3 regions of the Klebsiella quasipneumoniae subsp. quasipneumoniae genome follow, and region 2 is predicted to be linked to each of the others. Evidence: predicted binding sites of a transcription regulator. Region 2 holds the regulator's gene; each other region holds the start of a gene.

Region 1 (6,706 bases), 2.4 Mb from region 2:
GGCGGCATCGATGCGCTGGTCGTCGGAGCCCTCGGTGATATGCCACACGCGCTCAGCATATTGCAGCAGCTTCTCGCGCTTGGTATCGCGCTTCTCATTCCACAGCGCCGGCAGAACGATAGCCAGCGTCTGGGCGTGATCGAGACCATGCATCGCCGTCAGTTCGTGACCAAGCATATGCGTTGCCCAGTCCTGCGGCACGCCAGCGCCGATCAGGCCGTTCAGCGCCTGGGTCGCGGCCCACATAATGTTGGCGCGCACGTTATAGTTTTCCGGCTCCTGCAGCGCTTTCGGGCCATCCTCGATCAGGGTCAGGAGAATGCCTTCGGCGAAGCGGTCCTGAATTTTGCCGTCAACCGGGTAGGTGACGTACTGTTCGACGGTATGGACGAAGGCGTCAACCACGCCGTTGGCGACCTGGCGCGGCGGCAGGGTATAGGTGTAGACCGGATCGAGGATCGCGAACTGCGGCTGAACATGGGAAGACATAAACGCGCGTTTGTCGCCGGTGGTTTTCCGCGAAATCACCGCCCCTTTGTTTGATTCAGAACCGGTCGCCGGCAGAGTGAGAACCGAGCCCATTGGAATGGCGCTGGCGATCTTACTGCCATAGGTTTCCAGAATTTCCCACGGATCGATATTGGCGTCATAGTGGGCTGCTGCCGCGATAAATTTGGTGCCATCCAGCACCGAACCGCCGCCGACCGCCAGCAGGAAGGTGACCTTCTCTTCGCGGGCGAGCTTCACCGCATTCATCAGGGTTTCGTAAGACGGGTTCGGCTCGATGCCGCCAAATTCAAGGACGTCCAGGCCATTCAGGGCGGTCAGTACCTGATCCAGGACGCCCGTTTTTTTCACGCTGCCGCCGCCGTAGGTGATCAGTACGCGAGCTTCCGCCGGGATCTGTTCACGCAGTTTTTCAATCGCGCCTTTGCCAAACAGAATGCGGGTTGGGGTATGCAGGTCAAAATTATTCATTGCTTGAATCCTCAAAAGAGTAAAACCGCCGACAGGGACGATACCGCTGCCCGATGACGGTTATTGTGGTCCTGGCGCCGTTGCCCCTCAATGCACATTTCTGCCTATGTCTTGCCTATTTCTCCATATGGCTGGAGAATTCGCGGCGGCCTGCGCACAATGTACGGGTGAAGAAACATCGGGAGAGACGGTGGTAATGCAACACGCAGAGATATGTCAGACACTGACAGAGAAGGTTAACCAGCTGAAAGATAAGCACGAAATGTTAAGTTCGCTGCTACCCGACGTCCGCCTGCTGTACGGGACGCAGCCGGGACCGCGGATGCCGGTGATGTACCAGCCGGGGATCGTTTTTCTCTTTTCTGGCCATAAAATTGGTTATATCAATGAGCGGACGTTTCGCTACGATACAAACGAATATCTGCTGCTGACCGTACCGCTGCCTTTCGAATGCGAAACCTTTGCCACCCCGGAGGTGCCCCTGGCCGGCATGCGCCTGAACGTCGATATCCTGCAGCTGCAGGAGCTGCTGATGGATATTGGCGAGGATCCGCTGTTTCAGCCCGCCGTCGCCTCCAGCGGGATAAACTCCGCAGTGCTCTCGGAGGATATCTTGTGCGCTGCTGAACGGCTGCTCGACGTGATGGAGCGGCCGCTGGACGCGCGGATCCTTGGCAAGCAGATCGTCCGCGAAATTCTCTACTATGTGCTGACGGGACCCTGCGGCGGCGCGCTGCTGGCGCTGGTCAGCCGGCAGACCCACTTCAGCCTGATTAGCCGCGTACTCAAGCATATCGAGAGTCAATACACCGAAAACCTCAGCGTCGATCGGCTGGCGGCGGAAGCGAATATGAGCGTATCGGCGTTTCACCATAATTTTAAATCGGTGACCAGCACTTCGCCGCTGCAGTATCTGAAAACCTACCGTCTGCACAAGGCGCGCATGCTGATGATCCATGACGGGATGAAGGCCAGCGCGGCAGCGATACAGGTGGGCTATGAAAGCCCTTCCCAGTTCAGTCGCGAGTTTAAGCGCTACTTCGGGATGACGCCCGGGGAAGACGCCGCGCGTATTCGTACGATGCAGGGAATGTAATACCGGGGAGGGAGCAGGCCGGGCGGGCGCAGCCCCCCGGCAGTCGACGTCAGGCGCTGCAGTATTTCTTTTTGATCACCACGAACAGCGTGCCGAGCAGGCCAGCCAGCAGCAGGGCAATTGGCAGGATCATCAGGCAGGTCATCACCTGATCTTCATGACGCTTCACGAACGGGATCATGCTCAGCGCATAGCCGAGGCCCGTGACCACGCCGACCCACAGCAGGGCGCTCAGCCAGTTGAAGAACTGGAAGCGGCGGTTCGGCAGACCGGAAATCCCCGCCATGGTTGGCAACAGGGTACGGACAAATGCCAGAAAGCGGCCCGCGAGCAGCGCCAGCAGACCGTGGCGGTCAAACATGCAGGTGGCGCGCTGATGGTACTTATGCGGCAGGTGCGCCAGCCAGCCTTTCACCGTTTGCGTATTGCCCAGCCAGCGCCCCTGTACATAGCTCAACCAGCAGCCGAGGCTGGCGGCGGCGGTCAGAATGGCGATAGTGGGCACAAAGTCCATGACGCCTTTAGCAATCAGCGCGCCGGCGAGCAGCAGCAGGCTGTCTCCAGGTAAAAAGGAGGCAGGCAGCAGCCCGTTTTCCAGAAACAGGGTCGCGAACATAACCAGATATACAACGCCCACAACATGAGGGTTCGCCAGTGCGGCAAAATCATGTTGCCACAGCGCGGCGACAATCTCTTGAATGACAACCATGGACTTTCCTAAGTGGTACCGTATTGTTGACTAGTGTACTCCTGAAGAGACCCGAGCACCTTGATCCCGGGCGCAACAAAAGCGGCCGCTCCGATAAAAAGCGTCCGCTATTGTTGCCACTGACTGTCACTTTACACGATACGCGCGAAGCCCGCTGCTAAATCCGCCTGCAGATCGTCAACATTTTCGAGACCAATGTGCAAACGGATCAGCGTGCCGCTGAAGTCGACTTCCGCATCCGGTCGGATGTGAGCGATTTGCTCCGGCTGATTGGCCAGAATCAGCGATTCAAAGCCGCCCCACGAGTAGGCCATGCTGAAGAGGCTGAAGTTGTCGAGATACGCTGCCAGTTCAGCGTCGTTGAGACGCTTGTTGAGCACAAACGAGAACAGCCCGCTGCTGCCGGTAAAATCGCGCTTCCAGAACTCATGGCCTTTACTGCCGGGCAGAGCGGGGTGGTTGACCCGCGCCACCTGCGGATGCTGCGCCAGCCACTCGGCGATGCGCAGGCTGCTTTCATGATGCTGACGCAGGCGGACGCCCAGCGTGCGCAGGCCGCGGCTGGTCATATAGGCGGTATCGGCGTCCAACATTTGCCCCATCAGATAGGCATTCTCACGCAGCTGCGGCCAGCAGCGCGCGTTCGCCACCGCGGTGCCGACCATGGCGTCGGAGTGGCCGATCAGGTATTTGGTGCCTGCCTGAATAGAAATATCAATGCCAAAATCCAGCGCTTTGAACAGGATCCCCGCCGCCCAGGTGTTATCGATCATGATAATCGCTTCCGGGGCGACCTGACGCACGGCGGCGACAATCGCCGGCACATCGTGCACTTCCATAGTGATGGAGCCGGGCGATTCCAGGAACACCACGCGGGTCTCAGGGCGAACCAGACGGGCAATATCGGCGCCGATTAAGGGATCGAACCAGCTGGTGGTCACGCCGAGTTTGGCGAGAATTTTGGTACAAAAATCCTGGCTTGGCTCATAGGCGGTATTGGTCATCAGCACATGGTCGCCCTGCTCGACAAACGCCAGGATAGTGTTGGCCACCGCGGCCGCGCCGCAGGGGAAGAGGGCGCAGCCGGCGCCGCCCTCCAGCTCGCACATCGCTTCCTGCAGCGAGAAGTGGGTCAGGGTGCCGCGACGCCCGTAGAACAGCTCGCCGTTGGCCCGATTGCGGGTGGCGTGCTTTTTGGCCTCTACGGTGTCGAAAACCAGCGATGACGCGCGCTGGATCACGCTGTTCACTGAGCCCTGGGTATATTTTTTGCTCCGCCCGGCGTTGACCAGCGCGGTATCAAGATGTTTATCAGCCATGTTGATGAACCTGTTTTTATACGTCTGGACGTCTAAACTAGCATGAATCTTCTTTTCTGTACCAGCGCGCTGCCGATACAGGCGAAAATTTTACCAGGCCCGCGGTTAGCCACTTTTTTACTGCGTAAGCGCAAGGAAAATAAACGTGATTTGCTGCACAGTGTAAATACTAATGAGAACCACTATCAATTCGATGTCGTTTTGATATTATTGTGGGCAGATTTTGTGATTATCGTCGTGGAGATAGAGCGTGGGTAATAATTTGATGCAGGCGGATCTCTCCGTTTGGGGTATGTATCATCATGCCGATATTGTCGTTAAGGTGGTGATGATTGGCCTGATTCTGGCGTCGGTCGTCACCTGGGCCATCTTCTTCGGTAAAGGGGCGGAAATCCTCGCCAGCAAGCGTCGCCTCAAACGTGAACAGCAGCAGCTGGCGGAAGCCCGCTCTCTCGATCAGGCCAGCGATATCGCCAGCGCCTTTGAGGCGAAAAGCCTCACCACCCAGCTTATCAATGAAGCGCAGAACGAACTCGAACTCTCCGCCGGTGCCGAAGACAATGAAGGCATCAAGGAACGAACCGGTTTCCGCCTTGAGCGCCGCGTCGCGGCCGTCGGTCGCCATATGGGGCGCGGCAACGGCTATCTGGCCACCATCGGCGCCATTTCGCCGTTCGTGGGCCTGTTCGGCACCGTCTGGGGCATCATGAACAGCTTTATCGGCATCGCCCAGACCCAGACCACCAACCTTGCGGTGGTGGCGCCGGGCATCGCGGAAGCGCTGCTGGCGACAGCTATCGGTCTGTTCGCCGCCATCCCGGCGGTGGTCATCTATAACATCTTCGCCCGCATGATCGGCAGCTATAAGGCCTCGCTCGGCGACGTCGCCGCTCAGGTCCTCCTGCTGCAAAGCCGCGACCTGGACCTCAGCGCCAGCGGCGTGAAGCCGGTGCGCAGCGCGCAGAAATTACGGGTAGGTTGATCGGCTATGGCGATGCGTCTTAATGAAAATCTGGACGATAACGGCGAAATGCATGAGATCAACGTGACGCCGTTTATCGACGTCATGCTGGTTCTGCTGATTATCTTCATGGTAGCCGCGCCGCTGGCGACGGTCGACGTGAAGGTCAATCTGCCGGCCTCCTCCAGCCAGCCGCAACCGCGACCGGAAAAACCTATCTACCTGTCGGTGAAGGCGGATAAGAGCATGTTCCTCGGCAACGACCCGGTGACCGAAGCGAATATGATTAACGCCCTGGATAGCCTGACCGCCGGCAAAAAAGATACCACCGTCTTCTTCCGCGCGGATAAAACCGTCGATTACGAGACGATGATGAAAGTGATGGATACCCTGCATCAGGCGGGCTATCTCAAGATCGGGCTGGTGGGCGAAGAGACCGTCAAAGCCAAATAACCCGATGCTTTTCCTGAAAAGGCTGGCCGCGCGCCGGCCTTTTTTATTGTCCTCTGCCAGCGAAGTGTTGGCCTGGCGTTGCCATCACGTTATCTGTCTGAGATATAATGTCGCTTCTTTTTGTTAACTGACAGGATCTTATGGAACGCTTTCTGGAAAATGCTATGTACGCCTCGCGCTGGCTGCTGGCGCCGGTTTATTTTGGCCTCTCGCTCGGTCTGATTGCGCTGACCATCAAATTTTTTCAGGAGATCTTCCACATACTGCCGCATATTTTTAGCGTCAGTGAGTCGGATATGATTCTGACCCTGCTGTCGCTGGTGGATATGACCCTGGTGGGCGGTTTGCTGGTGATGGTGATGTTCTCCGGGTATGAAAATTTTGTCTCGCAGCTGGATATTAACGAGGGTAAAGAAAAACTCAGCTGGCTGGGCAAAATGGACGCGACGTCGCTGAAAAATAAGGTTGCCGCCTCCATCGTGGCGATCTCCTCTATTCACCTGCTGCGGGTGTTTATGGATGCGAAAAACGTCCCGGACAATAAGCTGATGTGGTATGTCATCATCCATCTGACCTTTGTGCTGTCGGCCTTTGTGATGGGCTACCTCGATCGTCTGACCAAAGTGAAACACTGATCCTTTCTCTCCCGGCGGCGTTAGCCGCTGGGCTGTTTCTCCCCGTTTCTGCTGTTCTGCGCTGGCGTATGTCCGGGCTTCTGCTTTGCTTAAAGGGCGCTTAACAACGGAGGCAGGGTGATGACGCGATTAACGGCCAAAGATTTCCCGCAGCAGCTGCTCGAGTATTATGACTACTATGCCCACGGCAAAATCAGCAAACGCGAGTTTCTCCAGCTGGCGGGGAAATATACCGTCGGCGGGATGACCGCGCTGGCGCTGTTTAATCTGCTGAAGCCCGACTATGCCCTGGCAGAGCAGGTACCGTTCACCGACCCGGATATCCGCCCGGAGTATATTCATTATCCCTCTCCTGACGGCCACGGCGAAGTGCGGGCTTACCTGGTGACGCCGACGAAAATAGCCGACAAAGCGCCCGCCGTGGTGGTGGTGCATGAGAACCGCGGCCTGAATCCCTATATTGAAGACGTCGCCCGGCGGGTGGCGAAAGCGGGGTATATCGCGCTGGCGCCGGATGGCCTGAGCTCCGTTGGCGGCTATCCGGGGAATGATGAT
Region 2 (6,706 bases):
CTCTCTTCGCCGCCGAAACCGAAGCTGCCGTCGAACAGGCCGTCGACGAACCACTTAAAGCCCACCGGCACTTCCACCAGCTTGCGGCCCAGATCGTTCACCACGCGGTCAATCATCGCCGAGGAGACGAGGGTTTTACCGACCGCCACCTCTTTGCCCCACTGCGGACGATGCTGGAACAGGTAGTTAATCGCCACCGCCAGATAGTGGTTCGGGTTCATCAGCCCGGCTGGGGTGACAATCCCGTGACGGTCGTAATCCGGGTCGTTGGCAAACGCCAGATCGAACTTATCGCGCAGCGCCAGCAGGCCCGCCATCGCACATTCCGAGGAGCAGTCCATGCGGATGGCGCCGTCTTTATCGAGGTGCATAAAGCGGAAGGTCTGGTCTACCTGGTCGTTCACAATGGTCAGATTGAGCTTGTAGTGCTCGCCAATGCGCTTCCAGTATTCGATACCGGAACCGCCCAGCGGATCGACGCCCAGCGTCAGGCCCGCTTTCTGGATCGCCGCCATGTCGACGATATCCGCCAGGCCTTCAATAAACGGCTGCACCAGATCCTGCTCTTTGACGTGGCCGGAAGCCAGCGCCGCGTCCAGAGGAAGGCGTTTCACGCCCTGCAGGCCAGCGGCCAGTAGTTCGTTGGCGCGGTTTTCCACCACTTTGGTGACGTTGGTATCAGCCGGACCGCCGTTTGGCGGGTTGTACTTGATACCGCCATCTTCCGGCGGGTTGTGTGACGGGGTGATCACAATGCCGTCCGCCAGCGGACCGCCTTTTTTGTTATGCACCAGAATCGCGTTGGAGACCGCCGGCGTCGGGGTGAAGCCGTTGTTTTCCTGCACGATCACGTCAACACCATTGGCGGTTAACACTTCCAGCACCGAAATAAACGCCGGCTCGGACAGGGCGTGGGTATCTTTACCGACATAGCACGGACCGGTGATCCCGTTCTTCGCACGATCTTCCGCAATCGCCTGGGCGATGGCCAGGATATGCGGTTCGTTGAAGTTGTGACGCGCCGCGCTGCCGCGATGGCCGGAGGTGCCGAATTTGACCGCATGCTCCGCATTACCGACTTCAGGCTTCAGCACGTAGTACTGAGCAGTCAGTTGGGCGACGTTAATCAAATCACTCTGTTGCGCAGGCTGCCCCGCACGTTTATCGATTGCCATTGCCTGATCCTTCTGGTGCAAATGTTAAAAAGCTAGATCGTGCCGCAAACCTTTTCAATCAGCTCCGCAGGGAACTGCATCGACTGCATGATGTGCTCAATCATGCTGCATTTACGGCCGGTATTGGTATTGGTGATCACCCACCACGGTGTACCAGGAACCTGTTTCGGTTTGGTCTGATTACCGCTTTTCAGCAGCGTACGCGCATCTTCCGCGAAGTAGACGCGCGTGCGGCCATGCAGAGACTCCGTCGCCTCGGCAAATGCTTTACTGTCCAGGGAGTAGAGGGTGGTCAACACCAGCATAAAACGGTTCACCGCGCGCTTCTGCTCGGCGTATTCATCAGATAACAGCATCTCGCGCATGGCGCGGACTTTATCTTTCGCCGGGTTAGCGGGTTTCACCTCAACGGCAGGCGCGGGCGCCAGCGCCGGCGCGGCTTTGCTGACCTGTGTAGCCGGTTGGGAAACGGCGGAAAATTTCAGCATGCGCCGTAAAATGTCGGATGCGCTCTCGCCGATATGCAGAGTGTGGCTGGCAATATAGCGATAGAGTTCATCATCAACTTCAATTGTTTTCATCTTAATCCAGTGCGATATCTTTTCTGAATACAAATCGTTGGGATTATAAGTACAAATCCCAACCGCGGATAGCGTCAAACCAGGATGGCGGTAAAACTCAGAAAACTTCTGGGTCTTGCAGCCGGATGGCAGAATGTCCAACATAATACCCTAACCCGACGGAGCGAAAAAAAGAACTTTGCCATGAAATTAAATAGCCGAGCGCAATCTGCACAGAATCCGCACAACCACTCCCCGATCGTGCTGGTCCACGGTCTGTTTGGCAGCCTGGACAACCTGGGCATCCTCGCCCGCGACCTGGTCGCCGACCACGATATTCTGCAGGTCGATATGCGCAACCACGGTTTGTCGCCGCGGTCGCCAGAGATGACCTACCCCGCGATGGCGCAGGATCTGCGCGATACGCTCGACGCGCACCAGATTGAGCGCGCCACCTTTATCGGCCATTCGATGGGCGGCAAAGCGGTGATGGCGCTGACCGCCCTGGCGCCGGAGCGCATCAACGGTCTGGTGGCGATCGATATCGCCCCGGTGGATTATCATGTTCGCCGCCATGATGAGATCTTCGCCGCTATCCGCGCCGTCAGCGAATCCGCCGCCAGCACCCGCCAGCAGGCGGCGCAGGTGATGCGCGAGCATCTGCAGGAAGAGGGAGTGATTCAGTTCCTGCTGAAATCTTTCGTCGACGGCGACTGGCGCTTCAACGTCCCGGTGCTGTGGGACCAGTACCCGCATATCGTCGGCTGGGAAACCATACCGGCCTGGCCGCACCCGACGCAGTTTATTCCCGGCGGCAACTCACCCTACGTGACCGACGCCTACCGCGACGCGCTGCTGGCCCAGTTCCCGCAGGCCCGGGCCCACGTCATCGCCGGCGCCGGACACTGGGTCCATGCCGAGAAACCCGAAGCGGTGTTGCGCGCGATCCGCCGCTATCTCACGAGCATTGGCGCCTGATTGGCTAAAATATGCCCGACCGCGCCGCAGAATGCCCGCGGTCGTTGGCGCAGCCGTTCGCCTGATGTATGATGGCGCGCTATCTGCGCCGGCTAGAGCCCGGCAGCTTGTTTCCCCGAAGTCACTCAGAATCATGGCAAAAGAACAAACGGACCGTACGACATTAGATTTGTTCGCAAACGAGCGTCGCCCGGGAAGACCAAAAACCAATCCGCTGTCGCGCGATGAACAACTGCGCATCAACAAACGTAATCAGCTGAAACGCGATAAAGTGCGCGGGCTGAAGCGCGTGGAGCTAAAGCTCAACGCCGACGCGGTCGATGCCCTTAACGAACTGGCGGAAGCGCGTAATATGAGCCGCAGCGATCTCATCGAAGAGATGCTGATGACGCAATTAACCGCCCTGCGCAGCCAGGGAAAAGTCTAACTTTCCGCGAAAAATCCGCATTCATGTAGCAGAGTGTGCAGTCGGGCGTGATTGCTGTTTCCGCGTCCTTGCCTGTTCTGCTATGATTGCCGTTATCTGTGGGCATCGCGTCCCTACCACATCATTTAAGTTTCAAGAGGTTATTTTACTCATGGCAATCATCGGCATCTTTTTTGGCAGCGACACCGGCAACACCGAAAATATTGCAAAAATGATTCAAAAGCAGCTTGGTAAAGATGTTGCTGATGTTCACGACATTGCCAAAAGCAGCAAAGAAGATCTGGAAGCCCACGACATCCTGCTGCTCGGCATCCCGACCTGGTACTACGGTGAAGCCCAGTGTGACTGGGACGACTTCTTCCCGACGCTGGAAGAGATCGACTTTAACGGCAAGCTGGTGGCGCTGTTCGGCTGCGGCGACCAGGAAGACTACGCAGAGTACTTCTGCGATGCGCTGGGCACCATCCGCGACATCATTGAGCCGCGCGGCGCGACCATCGTTGGCCACTGGCCGACTGCCGGCTATCACTTCGAGGCCTCCAAAGGCCTGGCGGATGACGACCACTTCGTCGGCCTCGCCATTGATGAAGACCGTCAGCCGGAACTGACCAACGAGCGCGTTGAGAAGTGGGTGAAGCAGGTGGCTGAAGAGCTGCACCTCGAAGAAATCAAAAACGCCTGATAATTAAGCGGCGCAATCGTTGAGTTGCGTCGTATTAATAGACAAAAGCAATCAAACTAATAGCTACAAGTTTTTAACTTTTAATCACATATCTGTACAATGTCCTCTGATTCTACGAGGCACGTGACGCAGTTTGTAGCTGGTGCCTCGTTTTTGACAGCAAACCAGGCCCGATGCTTGCAGTTTTCATTTACCAGTGGCAGTTCTATAATGAGACGCATTACGTCGGGTTAATTTCTGTATGACTTCCGTTGAAGGAAGTAGATCGTTTAGCAACAGGACAGATTCCGCATGACTGACAACAATACCGCATTAAAGAAGGCTGGCCTGAAAGTCACACTTCCTCGACTGAAAATCCTTGAAGTGCTGCAGGAACCGGATAACCATCATGTCAGTGCGGAAGACTTATATAAACGCCTGATCGACATGGGCGAAGAGATTGGTCTGGCGACCGTTTACCGCGTCCTCAACCAGTTTGATGACGCCGGTATCGTGACTCGTCATAATTTTGAAGGCGGTAAATCCGTTTTCGAACTGACCCAGCAGCATCACCACGATCACCTGATCTGCCTCGACTGCGGCAAAGTGATCGAATTCAGTGATGACTCTATCGAAGCGCGCCAGCGTGAAATCGCTTCCCGTCACGGCATCCGCCTGACCAACCACAGTCTGTATCTGTACGGTCACTGTGCGGAAGGTGATTGCCGCGAGGACGAACACGCCCACGACGCAGTGGAAAAGTAATTCCCTGCTTCGCCTGCTCTGAAAAGCCAACCAGCCGGTTGGCTTTTTTATGGGCGCTTCTGCCGCGCTTCCCGCTCACGTCCCGGCGGCGACCCTCGCGAGTCCCCGCTTTGTCCGGAGAGTTGATATGGAACTTCGCCAGCTACGCTATTTTACGCGCATTGTTGAAACCGGCAGCATGGGCCGCGCCGCGCTCGATCTGAATATCGGCGTCTCGGCGCTCAGCCAGCAGATCGCGCGTCTGGAAAATGAGCTGTCCATTCGCCTCCTGCAGCGAACCTCTCGCGGCGTGACGCCCACCAGCGCGGGCCTCGCTTTCTACTCACAGGCGCAGCTGGCGCTGCGTCATGCCGATGATGCCATCCTCGCCGCCCGCGAGGCGCGGCTGTCGGGCCACGTCAGCGTCGGCATGGCCCCCAGCACCGCCTCCGTTCTTGGCGTACCGTTCATCAACGCGATGCGCGAGAGCTACCCCGACGTCCGCCTGCACCTGGTGGAAAGCCTCTCCGGGAATCTGGAGCGGATGATCAACACCCGCCAGCTGGATTTAGCCATCGTCTTCCAGCAGGAGAAGATCCTGCGCTGGAGCGCCAGACCGGTGCTCGAAGAGCGCCTGTTCCTGATTGGCACCCATGCGCTGTTGGCCTCGCTGCCGGATGACCCTGTTTCCCCTGACCAGCTCACCACCCTGCCGCTGATTATGCCAAGCCAGGGCCACGGCCTGCGCGGCAGGCTGGAGGCGGTTTGCCAGCAGCACAGCCTCAGCGTTGAGGTGGTGGCGGACATTGACGGTCTGGCCCTGCTGATGCAGGCCGTGCGCAGCGGACTGGGCGCCACTCTGCAGCCCGGGGCCGCTATTTCCCATCTCGACCATCAGGCGCTGAGGGTGATCGGCATCGCTAATCCGGTCCTCAGCCGCCCCAACTTTCTGGTCAGCCTGTCGGATGATGAGCTCACCCCGGCAGGCCTTGCGGCACGGGTCATACTAAGCAAAGTCATGCGCCAGCTGGTGGAGTCCGATCGCTGGCCAGGCGCCACCCTTTACGTTAACTAAACCCCTCTTTAGCGTTACGCCATAGCGCCCCGTCGCCGTTACCGCCTACATTCCCATTACAAATTTAACAATCCATTAAATTGTAAGGGAGCCGATAATGGTGGATGTACTGGTCATTGGCGGCGGCAATGCCGCGCTATGCGCCGCCTTAACCGCCCGGGAAGCCGGCGCCTCGGTGCTGCTGCTGGAGGCGGCGCCGCGGGAGTGGCGAGGCGGCAATTCGCAGCACACGCGTAACCTGCGCTGTATGCACGATGCGCCGCAGGACGTGCTGGTCGACAGCTATCCGGAAGAGGAGTACTGGCAGGATCTGCTGCGCGTCACCGAAGGGAACACCAACGAAGCGCTGGCCCGGCTGGTGATCCGCACCTCGTCACAGTGCCGGGACTGGATGCGTCAGCACGGGGTTAACTTTCAGCCGCCGCTCTCCGGCGCCCTGCACGTGGCCCGCACCAACGCCTTTTTTATGGGCGGCGGCAAAGCGCTGGTCAATGCCTATTACCGCAGCGCAGAGCGGATGGGGGTGCAGATCCGCTACAACACGCCGGTGCAGGCTCTGGAACTGCGCAACGGTGAATTTGTCGCCGCGCTGGCGGGCGAGGAACGGATTGTCGCGAGAAGCTGCGTCCTCGCCGCCGGCGGATTTGAATCCAACCGCGAGTGGCTGCGCGAGGCCTGGGGGCAAAATGACCGCGGCGAATGGCCCGCCGATAACTTTCTCATCCGCGGCACGCGCTTCAACCAGGGGGTGCTGCTCAAGTTTATGATCGACGCCGGGGCCGATATCATCGGCGATCCTTCCCAGTCCCACTGCGTCGCCATTGACGCCCGGGCGCCGCTCTATGACGGCGGGATCTGCACCCGCGTCGACTGCGTTTCGCTGGGGGTGGTGGTCAACCGCGATGCCGTGCGCTTTTATGATGAGGGGGAAGATTTCTGGCCTAAACGCTACGCCATCTGGGGCCGACTGGTCGCCCACCAGCCTGGACAGATCGGCTACTCGATCATCGACAGCAAAGCCATCGGCCACTTTATGCCCCCCGTCTTTCCCGGCGCTCAGGCCAATACCATCGAGGAACTGGCTCG
Region 3 (6,706 bases), 2.3 Mb from region 2:
GCGTTGCAAAACGCTGAAAGAGATTGCCCAGAGCTGCCGCTACTTCTATGAAGAGTTCGCTGAGTTCGACGCCGACGCGGCGAAGAAACATCTGCGTCCGGTAGCGCGTCAGCCGCTGGAAGTCGTCCGCGACAAGCTGGCGGCGATTAGCGACTGGACGGCGGAAAACGTCCACCACGCGATTCAGGCGACCGCTGATGAGCTGGAAGTGGGCATGGGTAAAGTCGGTATGCCGCTGCGCGTGGCCGTTACCGGTGCAGGGCAGTCTCCTGCGCTTGACGTTACCGTCCATGCAATCGGCAAGTCCCGTAGCGTAGAGCGTATCAATAAAGCGCTGGCTTTTATCGCTGAGCGCGAAGGCCAGGCGTCCTGACGGGGACGTAGATGATATAACGGCAGGATACCCCTGCCGTTTTTTTTGTCTGTTACGCCGGGCTGGCGATGCCGAGGCGGGCAAGAAAACCGCTAATCCCTTCCCGGGCCAGCAGGTCGCGGAGCTGTAGCTGTTCTGCCGGAGTCATCAGTTGCAGGGTTTCTGTGATTTGCCGCCAGATCGCGTCCGCTTCATTGACCAGGTAAGCGCCTGGCGATTCCGCGAGATGATTGTCGCTAAACAGATGGCGTCTGGCGGGAATGTTCGTCAGAAACTCGCGCACCGGTTGGTCGATGACCACCAGCCGCGCTCGGCCTCCTTTGACGCCGGGTATCGTTTCCGTGCGCCATTTCTTCTCACGAACCCAGCGATTGATCGTTTGTCTCGCCAGCCCCAGGCAGTCGGCAAGCTCTGCGGGCGTCATTTTATCTTTTAGTTTCATCATGGTTTACCGATCGCGGATCCCTAACCGAAGCAGCAACCCGGTGATCCCCTCGCGCAATAGCAACGACATAAGCTGCTTCTGCTCGCTGGGAGTGAGTTCTTTACAGAGGGTCAGCAGCAGCGATTCCAGATCGCTGTCGTGGGGAGAATAGGTGCCGGGCGTCTCCGCCACGCGCTGGGCGCTGCGGATAAACTCCCTGACTTGCTCATTGACATGGACCAGGCGCGCCTTACCGCCCTGGACGCCAGGCCGCGGAGAGGTCTGCCAGCCTTCTTTCCGCACCCACTTATTGATAGTTTGCCGGCTGTAGCCGGTCAGATGGGCGATTTCTTCAGGTGTCATTCGTTCCTTGAGCATACTATTTCCTGAGTAAATGTATGGGAATTAGCTGTCCATGTTATAGCATCCTTTTACTGGAAAAGGTGACCTGTTTAACTTCTGGCTGCGATAAGGCTCGCAATCTCAGCAGGTTGCCTGCTTTTTCAGCGATTGAATCGAGAAGGATAATTTTGCCGTTGACACCTGAGCGAGGAATTCATATTATGCCGCCCGTCAACACGACACGCTTTACGTTACGGGGCTATAGCTCAGCTGGGAGAGCGCTTGCATGGCATGCAAGAGGTCAGCGGTTCGATCCCGCTTAGCTCCACCAAATTCTGCACCCAGCGGATTTGGTTCGTAAAGAGGTCCTGTGGGGCTATAGCTCAGCTGGGAGAGCGCTTGCATGGCATGCAAGAGGTCAGCGGTTCGATCCCGCTTAGCTCCACCAAAATTCAGAACCCTCGCTTCGGCGGGGGTTTTTTTTATCTATTTTCATGTAAAGCACTTTCTGGTTACGTCAGTTAATCTCCAGCTATTAAAATCGAAAGTAATTTCAGACTTTTTCCTGATAATTCACCTTGCTTGCCCTAAATAAGCAACATAACATTTCCCCCATTAAGCGTAATGAGGTTGCCGGAGTTTTAATTAACAATAATGGTTGATAAAATTAACATTAATATCAAAAAAACTCTGTTGGCCTTTATCGTCTGTTTAGTCGCTATTCCGCTGGCTCGTTTTATTTCACCGCAAACGGTTATTGATGGCAATCTTATTTATATTGCCTGGCTGCCAATCAGCGTAATGTTTTCTGTTATTTTTATCTTTGGTCGCTATGCGATTGCGCCATTAATTCTCGCATTTGCCATTACCAATAGCTTGATTATTAAATTAACGCTACCGCAGGCGTTTATCTTACTCTTTTGTCAGCTGTTTGCGGTGTTCGTCTCCTGCGCTATTCTAAGACTGATGGTGGGTAAGCGCTGGCGCTGTGGTCCAACGGCGAAACATATGGGGGCGCGGATCTTCTGGGGTGGGTTCTTCGCGCCGGTGCTGCTGAAAATCACCATGTACCTCGCCGGACAATATTTTGCGTTTCCCCTATCTATTACCAGCTATTTTGGTAGTATGCCGTTGATTTACACCGTAATAGATATTCAAAGTTTAATTAGCGCAGCATTAATTTTTACCACCTTTTTATATTATCCAATGCGGATGATTATCAATCCACGCTACGCTCGACGATTCTGGCGGCAGGAATGTTTACCGTGGCTGGCAGCAAAATATCGTTCCTTTACGCTATATTGGTTTATTGCGCTGGCGGTGATATTAACGCTATTGTGTGCGCCGTATCAGTCTGAATTTATTGCCGGTTATTTAGTTCCGGTGATTTTTATCGTCTACTTTATCGGGATTAGCCGGATTGGTCATGCGCTGCTGCGTATTTCATGGTCGGTTTCGGCTTTTTTACTGGTGGTGTATAACAAAAACTTTCTCCAGGGCGTCCAAAGCGAGTATTCATTATCCTTTGTGCTCTCAGTGTTAATCTCCTTTACTATCTGTTTGTTTTATATGGCAGACACCTATGCCCGCAGCGATCGCAATAAACGCCGCTGGCGTAGTCAGGCGGAAGAAGATCCGCTGACTGGCTTGCCTAACCTGCGCGCGCTGGAGAGCCATTTACAAAGCTGTCCGCAGCAGGTTATCTGCAGCCTGCGTATTCATAATCTCGACTTTCTCAGCAGGCATTATGGCCTGATGATGGGGGTGGACTGTAAACGGCAGATTATTCGGGCGCTGCAACCGCTGCTGGGGGCGGCGGATAAAGTTTTCCAGGTGCCGGGCAGCGAACTGATCCTCGTGCTTGATGGACCGGAACCCTCATCCCGTTTGCACCATATGGTCGCGGTTCTCAACCACAAAAAATTCAGCTGGCACAATCAGCCGCTGGATCTGGAGTTTGGCGCGGCCTGGGGCCGCGACGACGGTCAGCGCGAGGGACTTCACCAGATGCTGGGTCAGCTAAGCTGGCTTTCCGAACAGGCGGGCAGCGAACGTCGGGTGCTGGCGCTGGATGAGGAGCAGGAGCTGGTGGTGGATCAAACCACCGAGCAGGTGCGCCTCCTCATGCGCGTCAAGCAGGTGCTCAAAGAGCGGGCGCTCATGCTCTATGCGCAACCGATTCAGAACAGGGAAGGGGAGGGATATCATGAGATCCTCACCCGGATGCGCTGTGGCGATAGCGTCATTATGCCCGATCAGTTTATCCCGTTGATTGTGCAATTTAACCTCAGCCAACGTTTCGACATGCTGGTGCTGGAGACCTTGTTCAGCGTGCTTCATCAGCACGCTGGCCAGCGATTCTCGGTCAATCTGCTGCCTGCGACCCTGATGCAAAAGGATAGCGCCGCGCAGATTATCGCGCTGTTTCAACGCTATGCGGTCTCACCAGACCTTATCACTATTGAAGTCACTGAAGAGCAGGCCTTTTCCAATGCCGACATCAGCCGGCAAAATCTTGAAGCGCTGCGCGCGTTTGGCTGCGCCATCGCCATTGATGACTTTGGCACCGGATATGCGAACTATGAACGACTGAAGCATCTCCAGGCCGATATCATCAAGATTGACGGCTGCTTCGTCCGCGACATCCTCACTGACCCGCTGGACGCCATTATGGTGAAATCGATTGTCGAGATGGCGCGGGCGAAACAGATGAGCGTGGTGGCGGAATATGTCGAAAGCGAACCGCAAAAAGCGCGCTTGCTGGAGCTGGGGGTGAATTATCTGCAGGGCTACCTGGTGGGCAAGCCTCAGCCGCTGGGCGAATGACGGGTAAAAAAAAGCCGGGCATCGCCCGGCTCAGATGACTGGCGCCTGTTACAGAACCAGAGCCGCAATAGAAGCAGACAGGACGCTGACCAGCGTGGAGCCGTAAACCAGCTTCAGACCGAAGCGAGAAACCACGTTGCCCTGTTCTTCGTTCAGACCTTTGATCGCCCCGGCGATGATGCCGATAGACGAGAAGTTGGCGAAGGAGACCAGGAAGATAGAGATAATGCCTTCCGCGCGCGGGGAGAGCGTCGAGGCGATTTTCTGCAGATCCATCATGGCGACGAATTCATTGGAGACCAGCTTGGTAGCCATAATACTGCCCACCTGCAGCGCTTCGCTTGCCGGCACGCCCATCACCCAGGCGACCGGGTAGAAGATATAGCCAAGGATCCCCTGGAAGGAGATGCTGTAGCCGAACCAGCCGGTCACAGTGGCGAACAGGGCGTTCAGCGCGGAGATCAGCGCGATGAAGCCGATCAGCATCGCCGCCACGATAATCGCGACTTTAAAGCCCGCCAGAATGTACTCGCCCAGCATCTCGAAGAAGCTTTGACCTTCGTGCAGATTCGACATCTGCAGATTTTCTTCACTCTCTTCCACACGGTACGGGTTAATCAACGACAGAACGATAAAGGTGCTGAACATGTTGAGTACCAGCGCCGCGACGACGTACTTCGGCTGCAGCATGGTCATGTATGCGCCAACGATGGACATCGATACGGTGGACATCGCGGTCGCCGCCATGGTGTACATACGGTTGCGCGACATTTTGCCGAGAATATCTTTATAGGCAATAAAGTTTTCCGACTGGCCGAGGATCAGCGAGCTGACGGCGTTGAAGGACTCCAGCTTGCCCATGCCGTTGATTTTCGACAGCACGGTACCGATGGCGCGAATAACAATCGGCAGGATGCGAATATGCTGCAAAATACCGATCAACGCGGAAATGAAGACGATAGGGCACAGAACCTTAAGGAAGAAGAAGGCCAGACCTTTGTCGTTCATGCTGCCGAACACGAAGTTTGTCCCTTCGTTGGCAAAGCCGAGAAGTTTTTCAAACATCTCGGAGAAGCCTTTCACAAAACCCAGACCAATATCGGAGTTCAGGAAGAACCAGGCCAGCAGGACTTCAATGACAAGCAGTTGAACAACATAACGAATACGGATCTTTTTACGGTCATGACTGACCAACAGGGCCAGTATAGCCACCACAACGATCGCGAGGACAAAATGCAAGACGCGGTCCATAGTTGCTCCAAATATGAGGCAGGTTAAATTTCCGTGCACATTCTATGCAACGGCTTTAAAGAAAACGAGATCAATTGCACACTATTGCAAGGAACTGTGACCAATGGCAAAAATAGTGATCAAACATCCACTTTTGTTATGTTACGTAAAGGTTTTAAAAGTTGCATTCTTGTACTACTCTTAATAGCGGGCGCGATCGGGTTTACTGACGCCCGTTTTTCATTTCCGGCCAGCAATTGTTCCCTCCTATCACAGCAATCATTATCTCCATTCTAAATGAACTTGATAATCATTCGCATTTTGATAGCATGAAACATAGCAAAGGCTATATTTCCAGAGGCAGAAGATGACTAGCAGTCGCGTTGAGAATAGCAGTAGTCGCGCCGCGCGCAAGGTGAAGCTCGCCTTAATGGGGCCAGCTTTCGTCGCTGCCATTGGCTATATCGATCCGGGTAATTTCGCCACGAATATTCAGGCTGGCGCCAGCTTTGGCTATCAGCTGCTGTGGGTGGTGGTATGGGCCAACCTGATGGCAATGCTGATCCAGGTGCTCTCTGCCAAACTCGGCATTGCCACCGGTAAAAACCTGGCCGAGCAGATCCGCGACCATTACCCGCGCCCGGTAGTGTGGTTTTACTGGGTGCAGGCGGAAATCATCGCCATGGCCACCGACCTGGCCGAATTTATCGGCGCTGCGATTGGCTTTAAGCTGGTGCTGGGCGTATCGCTTCTGCAAGGGGCGGTGCTGACCGGGGTGGCGACCTTCCTGATCCTGATGCTGCAGCGGCGCGGACAAAAACCGCTGGAGAAGGTGATTGGCGGCTTGCTGCTGTTTGTTGCCGTCGCCTATGTCGTTGAGTTGATCTTTTCCCAGCCCGCGCTGGCTCCCCTGACCAAAGGGCTGGCGATCCCTACGCTGCCCAACGGCGAGGCGGTATTCTTAGCCGCCGGGGTGCTGGGGGCCACCATTATGCCGCACGTGATCTACTTACACTCCTCGCTTACCCAGCACCTGCACGGCGGGACGCGAAAAGAGCGCTATAACGCGACCCGCTGGGATGTGGCGATCGCCATGACCATTGCCGGGTTCGTCAACCTGGCGATGATGGCGACCGCCGCGGCGGCATTCCATTTCAATGGCCATACCGGCGTCGCCGATCTTGATCAGGCTTACAGAACGCTGGAGCCGCTGCTGAGCCATGCGGCGGCGACCATCTTTGGCCTCAGCCTGGTCGCTGCAGGTTTATCATCGACGGTGGTGGGGACTCTCGCAGGTCAGGTGGTCATGCAGGGCTTCATTCGCTTTCATATTCCGCTGTGGTTTCGCCGGGCGGTCACTATGCTGCCGTCGTTTGTCGTCATTCTGCTGGGGCTGGATCCAACGCGCATCCTGGTGATGAGTCAGGTGTTGCTGAGCTTTGGTATTGCGCTTGCCCTGGTACCGCTGCTGATATTTACCAGCAATGCAAAGCTAATGGGAGACCTGGTGA

Evidence for each region. Region 2 encodes Fur, which represses iron uptake genes when iron is present. Its sites were predicted from a motif close to ATAATAATGAGAACNACTATCAA; they were not measured.
Region 1: the regulator Fur is predicted to act here: its motif matches at 4,269-4,291, upstream of exbB (tol-pal system-associated acyl-CoA thioesterase).
Region 3: the regulator Fur is predicted to act here: its motif matches at 5,499-5,521, upstream of LGM20_RS07060 (Nramp family divalent metal transporter).

Annotation. Positions count from the first base shown of each region.
Region 1 is NZ_CP084876.1:745,925-752,630, forward strand. Features, by position in the region: gene yqhD (alcohol dehydrogenase) at 1-978, opposite strand, end outside; gene LGM20_RS03725 (AraC family transcriptional regulator) at 1,175-2,074, shown strand; gene yghB (DedA family general envelope maintenance protein YghB) at 2,124-2,783, opposite strand; gene metC (cystathionine beta-lyase) at 2,915-4,102, opposite strand; gene exbB (tol-pal system-associated acyl-CoA thioesterase) at 4,353-5,084, shown strand; gene exbD (TonB system transport protein ExbD) at 5,091-5,516, shown strand; gene LGM20_RS03750 (TIGR00645 family protein) at 5,657-6,151, shown strand; gene yghX (YghX family hydrolase) at 6,272-6,706, shown strand, end outside.
Region 2 is NZ_CP084876.1:3,719,596-3,726,301, forward strand. Features, by position in the region: gene pgm (phosphoglucomutase (alpha-D-glucose-1,6-bisphosphate-dependent)) at 1-1,175, opposite strand, end outside; gene seqA (replication initiation negative regulator SeqA) at 1,208-1,756, opposite strand; gene ybfF (esterase) at 1,940-2,713, shown strand; gene ybfE (LexA regulated protein) at 2,847-3,140, shown strand; gene fldA (flavodoxin FldA) at 3,292-3,822, shown strand; gene fur (ferric iron uptake transcriptional regulator) at 4,114-4,566, shown strand; gene tcuR (tricarballylate utilization LysR family transcriptional regulator TcuR) at 4,694-5,620, shown strand; gene tcuA (FAD-dependent tricarballylate dehydrogenase TcuA) at 5,718-6,706, shown strand, end outside.
Region 3 is NZ_CP084876.1:1,413,328-1,420,033, forward strand. Features, by position in the region: gene gltX (glutamate--tRNA ligase) at 1-373, shown strand, start outside; gene LGM20_RS07030 (MerR family transcriptional regulator) at 426-818, opposite strand; gene LGM20_RS07035 (YfeC-like transcriptional regulator) at 822-1,175, opposite strand; tRNA gene LGM20_RS07040 (tRNA-Ala) at 1,395-1,470, shown strand; tRNA gene LGM20_RS07045 (tRNA-Ala) at 1,512-1,587, shown strand; gene LGM20_RS07050 (EAL domain-containing protein) at 1,794-3,965, shown strand; gene nupC (nucleoside permease NupC) at 4,014-5,216, opposite strand; gene LGM20_RS07060 (Nramp family divalent metal transporter) at 5,563-6,706, shown strand, end outside.